DNA from 2 places in the Sneathiella sp. D3-11 genome. Region 2 is predicted to be linked to the other one. Evidence: riboswitches for the same ligand, from Rfam matches in the RefSeq annotation. Region 2 holds a riboswitch; the other holds the start of a gene.
What was found. A riboswitch is a leader RNA that binds a small molecule or an ion and turns the genes downstream of it on or off. The one in region 2 is predicted to bind glycine.
Positions count from the first base shown of each region.

Region 1: linked by a shared signal. The riboswitch ahead of gcvT (glycine cleavage system aminomethyltransferase GcvT) and the one ahead of AC0L73_RS07220 (L-serine ammonia-lyase) in region 2 are both predicted to bind glycine.

Region 1 covers NZ_CM147911.1:2,481,865-2,485,274, forward strand. The annotation lists gene ispH (4-hydroxy-3-methylbut-2-enyl diphosphate reductase) at 1-211, opposite strand, end outside; gene AC0L73_RS12680 (hypothetical protein) at 637-999, shown strand; glycine riboswitch at 1,118-1,208, shown strand; glycine riboswitch at 1,212-1,305, shown strand; partial or broken gene gcvT (glycine cleavage system aminomethyltransferase GcvT) at 1,394-2,476, shown strand; gene gcvH (glycine cleavage system protein GcvH) at 2,498-2,875, shown strand; gene gcvPA (aminomethyl-transferring glycine dehydrogenase subunit GcvPA) at 2,872-3,410, shown strand, end outside.
Region 2 covers NZ_CM147911.1:1,395,942-1,399,351, reverse strand. The annotation lists gene speE (polyamine aminopropyltransferase) at 1-307, shown strand, start outside; gene AC0L73_RS07220 (L-serine ammonia-lyase) at 312-1,691, opposite strand; glycine riboswitch at 1,844-1,935, opposite strand; glycine riboswitch at 1,939-2,025, opposite strand; gene AC0L73_RS07215 (hypothetical protein) at 2,112-2,462, opposite strand; gene AC0L73_RS07210 (NAD(P)H-dependent flavin oxidoreductase) at 3,063-3,410, shown strand, end outside.

The DNA.
Region 1 (3,410 bases), 1.1 Mb from region 2:
CTTTTGGTATATCCGCCAGTTCGTCAACGAAGACTGCCCCCTTCTTTTCGAGGCTTTCGACAACGAAACGATTATGCACAATTTCATGGCGGACATAGACCGGCGCGCCATATTTTTCGAGGGCTCTTTCAACAATTTGGATCGCACGGTCCACGCCAGCGCAAAAACCGCGCGGCGCCGCCAATAGCAATGTCCGTTCTGATCTATCCATAATTGCTTCCAAGCCTGAATTGGTTCATAGAATATTCCTGCGGACCGTGAAAACTTGCTAATTCCGCTGGACCATCCTAGATTTGCCGAACTCATACAACAGTTTCAAGGGTAATGCCATATCTAGGCGAGGTAAATTCAAATGATGATGGCAACAATTGCGCCGTCGTCCGAAAATCTGTATTTCTTTGGACATATGCAGGCTGGTGTCTTGCCGTTTGCGATAGCGTCCAAAATACTCTTTAGTTCCTTATACGCCGGTACATTAACATTATGCCTAGTCTCAAATTCATAAATACATCTTTACGCGCATGTTTTCTGACTGTTCCACTGCTAATTACATCAGCTTGCAGCGGTAGTGTCGATACAGATATATTCAGCATTTTCGGCAGCTCTAAACCACCACTTCCCTGCCCACGGGTGGAAGTGCTACCCGGTGCAGAGACCATCACTATCTTTCGTGAAGGGGAGGGGCGCGACCTTGTTGACGTTCAATTTGAAGGCATCATCGCCCCATTTAGTGGCCAATGCCAGTATGTGGACGATGACACAGCCGTTGTTGTTGAGCTCATCCTGCGCATAGGGGCGACCAAGGGACCGGCTGCGACCAGCCAGACAGAGGAATTTCCTTTTTTTGTCGCTATAGCGGAAAGAACGGGCGAGATTATCGCCAAGAAAATTTTCTATAGCCCGGTCGAGGTTGAGGAAGGACGTCGTCGTGCCACTGTTCAGGAAGAACTGGAACAACGCATCCCCTTGACCGGCCTTAAGACCGGGGGGATTATGTAATTATCATCGGATTTCAGCTCACACGTGAGCAGTTGGAATTGCAGAGCTAATTACGGGCGTGAGGCCAATAGTTGTTTGACTATTCTTAAATCGACATTATTATCGCGCGGATATTCAGTCGATCCCCGCGGGAGAGATGGTCGTTATGAGCCATCGCCGAAGGAGCAACCACCCCGGAAACTCTCAGGCAACCGGACCGCAGGGGGATGAAACTCTGGAAAGCAAATTACGTATGTAATTTCACCGAAGGGGTAAGCGATATGGCAGTTGCCAACATCGTCAATTCTCTCAGGTTATAGGACAGAGGGGGTCAATCCAGCGGGTTTTTGCTGGAGAATTTGGCTTTTGTCCGCAACCAGGGTTGTCCTATGAGTGAAACTTCGTCGACGAAAAAACCGTCCTTTACAATTTGCATGTCGAACTCGGCGCCAAGATGGTGCCGTTTGCGGGCTACGACATGCCTGTGCAATATCCTGCCGGTATTCTGAATGAGCATTTGCATACCCGGGAGGCGGCCGGGCTTTTCGATGTTTCCCATATGGGGCAGGTGGTTATTTCGGGCGAAAATCCTGCGGGAGCTATCGAGGCACTTATTCCTGGGGATATTCAGGCGCTTTCGGCGGGCGAGATGCGCTATAGCTTTCTCACAAATGATCAGGGCGGCATTCTGGATGATCTTATCGTCACCCGGCGAGAGAATGATCTCTTCGTTGTTGTGAACGCCGCCTGTAAGGAACAGGACATCGCGCTGCTGACAGGCGGGCTTGCAGGTAAGGCTGAGGTCACAGAGCTGACTGATAGAGCTCTTGTCGCTCTGCAAGGTCCAAAAGCAGTCGACGTCCTCGCGCGGTATGCACCGGAAGTCGTCGCTATGTCTTTTATGAACTATCGCGAAGTTGAAATAGATGGTGTTCCCTGTTTCGTGACCCGTTCTGGATACACGGGCGAAGACGGATTCGAGATTTCCATCCCGAATGATCAGGCAGAGGAGATATGTCGGAAGCTGTTGGACGAAACCGAAGTAATGCCAATTGGCCTTGGCGCACGTGATTCGCTCCGTCTGGAGGCGGGGCTGTGCCTTTATGGCCACGACCTTAACGAAGTGACAACGCCGATCTCGGCCGGTTTGATCTGGGCGATCAGCAAGCGCCGCCGCATTGAGGGCGGATTTCCCGGTGCGGATATTATTCAGGCCGACATCGCGAATAAACCGGCGATGAAACGCGTGGGTATTTTACCTGAAGGTCGTGCGCCTGCACGCGAACATACGGTAATTACAAATGAAGCGGGAGAGACCATCGGTGAAATTACGTCTGGTGGGTTTTCTCCCAGCCTTGGAATTCCCATCGCGATGGGCTATGTCCCACTTGATTTTTCAGCCGTTGGAACGAAAATAAATTTGCTTGTCAGAGGTAAGTCTCGCCCCGCCGTGGTTGCGAAAATGCCGTTCGTCGAGCAGCGCTATTATCGAGGATAATTTTTCACTGGAGAGTAATGAATGTCTTACAAATTTACAGAAGATCATGAATGGGTGCTGCTCGAAGGCGACGTGGCGACGATCGGCATCAGCGATTATGCTCAGGGGCAGCTGGGCGACGTGGTCTATGTCGAAGTCCCGACGGTAGGCGATGAAATTACCAAGGGAGATGAACTCGCAGTAGTCGAAAGCGTGAAAGCAGCATCAGAAGTTTATTCCCCGGTGAGCGGTGAAATCGTTGATGTCAACGCTGAGTTGGAAGGCGCGCCAACCGTGGTCAACGAGGATGCTATGAAAGGCGGATGGTTTGCTAAAGTCCGCGTAACGAATAGTGCGGAATTGAACGACCTGATGGATGAAGCCGCCTATAAAACATTTATCGAAGGTCTCGACGAATGAGGTATATGCCGCATACCGACCGGGAACGGAATGAAATGCTGACGAAAATCGGTGTTGGATCGATTGACGATCTCTTTACCGATATCCCGGAAGAAGCCCGTCTTGAGGGCTTGCTTGATTTGCCGCTTCATGAAAGTGAAATGGTGGTTGAGAAGAATTTCCGGAAACTGGCGGCAAAGAATCTCTCGCCCTATTCGGTCCCCTGTTTTTTGGGAGCAGGCGCTTATCAGCATCACGTTCCCTCTGTTGCGGACCATATTATCCAGCGCTCCGAATTTTTGACGGCTTATACGCCATATCAGCCGGAAATCAGTCAGGGTACTCTTCAGGCCTTGTTCGAATTTCAGACTCAAGTGGCATTGATCACGGGGATGGAAGTCGCGAACGCGTCTATGTATGACGGCGCGACATCCTGTGCGGAGGCTGTTTTGATGGCCTGCAGGGTGACACGGCGAAAAAAGGCGGTGATCTCCGGCAATCTGCATCCTCATTACCGCGATGTTACCCATACAACGCTGCAATTTACCGAGTTTGA
Region 2 (3,410 bases):
TATTATAATTACGCAAAACGGCGTGCCTTTCGTTCAGGAAGAAGAACTAAAAACGAGCTATGACCGTCTCGGTAGTTTGTTCAAGGATGTCAGTTTTTATCTCGCCGCGATCCCGAGTTATGTCGGTGGAGTGATGGCCTACGGCTGGGCGACGGATGAGCCGGATCATCGAAAAGTGAGTCTCTCCCGCCTTGTCGCACGCTTTGTCGAGGCCGGGATCACGACGGACTATTATACACCGGAAGTCCATCTTGCGGCTTTTGCTCTCCCGCTTCATATCCAGAAGATACTGACGCGCGAAGATTGAGCAGCTAGCACTCCACGACGTTAACGGCAAGGCCACCTTGCGAGGTTTCCTTATATTTGCTGAGCATATCGACGCCGGTCTGGCGCATCGTCTCGATCACCTCATCAAGAGATACCACATGCGTGCCGTCACCGGACAGCGCGAGGCGGCAGGCATTAATCGCCTTCATCGCGCCCATGGTATTGCGTTCGATGCAGGGGATCTGCACTAATCCGCCGATCGGATCGCAGGTCAAACCAAGATTATGCTCCATGCCGATCTCAGCGGCATTTTCCACCTGTTCGTTCGTGCCTCCCAGAACGGCGGTAAGGGCACCTGCAGCCATGGAACAGGCGACCCCCACTTCCCCCTGACACCCCATTTCTGCGGCGGAGATTGATGCGCGTTTTTTATAGATTGCGCCAATTGCTGCTGCGGTGAGCAGGAAATTGCGCGTCCCCTCCTTTGTGACGCCGGGGCAGAAGCGTTGGTAATATTTAAGTACCGCGGGAATTACCCCGGCCGCACCATTTGTGGGAGCCGTCACCACTCGCCCACCGGCGGCGTTCTCCTCATTGACGGCGAGGGCGTAGAGATTAACCCAGTCAAGAACGGTCAGTGGATCGCGGGAGGCGCGCTCCGGATTTTCCATTAAGTCTTGATACAACGCGTTTGCCCGGCGCTTTACCTTAAGGCCGCCCGGCAGGATACCCTCTCCCTCGCAGCCCCTCTTGATGCAGTTGATCATGGCTTCATTGACATCATCAAGGAAGGCGAAGGTTTCTTCCTCACTTCGCCAACTGCTTTCATTGGCAAGCATCATCTCAGCAATGGTGAGGCCGCTTTCCTTGCCCATATCGAGAAGTTCGTCTGCGGAGGTGAAAGGATAGGGTAGCACAATGTTATGACCCTTCGTTTCTGCCCTGTCCCCTTCGTTGTGAGAGACAACATATCCGCCTCCCACGGAGAAATAGTCCCGGCAGAAAAGCTGCGCACCCTTTGCATCATAGGCATAGAACCGCATGCCGTTAGAATGTTCAGGAAGGAGTTGATCTTTCAGGAAAAGGAGACTTTGGTCCTCAAAAAAGGGAATTATACGATGTCCGTTTAGTGAAATTTCCCCGCTTGTCCGTATTTTGTCGATAAGCGGTTGTACTTTCTCCGGATCAACGGAGGAAGGGCGTTCCCCACTTAGTCCAAGAAGAATAGCAATGTCCGTCGCATGACCGGCGCCAGTGAGAGCAAGCGAGCCATAAAGCTCGACCAGCAGACGATCGGTCGAATCAAGTAAATCCTCTGACGCTAGACGATCGACGAAACGCTTTGCCGCCCGCATGGGCCCCACGGTATGGGAGCTTGATGGGCCAATACCGATTGTATAAAGATCGGTTACGCTGATGTTGATATCCAACTGAGACGTTGGGTTAGGCGGTGCAGTTGGCTTTGATGGTACAACTGGCGTAACGTTGCCAAGGCCGGGTTTGGATGGTTTTGTCATTTACAGGCACCTTTTCTCACTCTGGTGAAAAATTCACCAATGCGTTCAATAGATGCCCCCTCTGTCCGGTTACCTGAAAGATTACGTCGACATATCGCCGACTTACCTCTTCGGTGATGCGTTAGCCATGGCCTCAGCATACTCTCCAGAGCCCTCTTTCCTGACGGTACATGTGCCTGAGAGTTTCCGGGGCGGTTGCTCCTTCGGCGCCGGTAAGTCCGGTCTCTCCCATCAGGATAATCAAGGAATGCCAGCATAGTCCGGCAATTCACATAGACCTTAGAGACCGCGCTTTGGCATTGTCAAGTCCGGGCCTTCCGAAATGGATCAACGGGTGCCGTATTTCAAAACCCAAAGGGGTAGCAATGCCGCGACATCAGCGCTTTTTTCATCGAGTTCCACCGCCGTTGTCATCTCATCTTCATCAATTCGCACGATGCGTCCGCCAAATCGGCACATTTCTGGGGAGCCAACGGGCCCGATAATTCCTTCGACAGTTTGATCAAGTATAACATGGTCTGCGATACCGTTTAGCAGCATTCCGTCAAGAGACCAGTTCTCTGTCGAAAACCGAATGCCCTCAATTTCTACGCTGAGGACCGGGTTTGATACGCGAAAGGCCCCACGTTTTTCGAATCTGTTTGCAACAGATTGTGTGTTCATTTCAGCTTGCAGCACGAATAGTCTCCATAAAAATTTATCTACTCATCGAGTATGCAGCCTTTGTGCCAGTATCAAGGGAAAGGTAAAAAGTCTGTATTTCTTCGCTTTTTCGTTCCTTTGAGAGACGGACAGGAGTGATGCGATATAGGTAAGCGGTCAAATTTTCCCGCTCTGTAGGAAATAATAGCCGGGCATATTGGGTCTGGTTTGATGGAAATTATAAGCAATAAAGAGAATCATGTTTTGTGAATCGGGGTGAGATCACATTGTTTTGAGCCCAAATCTGATCTAATGCCGATATCTCTGAATTTTTTTAATGAGCACCCAAAGGTAATAATATTATGTTTTTCAATGATTTTTCGCAATAATGCTGCAGGTGCGAAATAAAAAAATGAAATTTTGTCAATAATGACAATTTGTCATCTTTGAAAAAGCCTGCTAAGAAAATGCCCAAGCCGGGTAACTGAGCGAAAAGATTCAGGCTTGGCTAAATAATTAAAAGGTCGGGTAACTGGGCGCAAGATCCAGACTTAGCTCAACCATCCATAGCCAAGTAACTGGGCGTAAGATCCAGGCTTGGCTATATTTATCCCAGTATCAGGAGTCATCTCGTAAATGACAATGCCGACCGTTCTGGAAGGGCGTCTTTCTCTCCCAGTTATTGCATCACCAATGTTTATTGTATCCGGGCCTGAACTGGTAATTGCTCAGTGCAAGCAGGGCATCGTCGGATCTTTTCCTGCTCTTAATGCAAGGCCGATTTCTCAGCTTGACGAATGGCTCTTTCAGATCAAGTCAGAACTTGCTGACTATGCGGCGGCGAATCCTGACAAGAAGGTCGCCCCCTTTGCTGTCAATCAGATTGTACATGCGTCAAATACTCGTTTGGAGGAAGATGTTGCACTCTGCGTTAAGCATGAAGTGCCGATTATCATCACGAGCCTTCGGGCCCCGAATGAAATT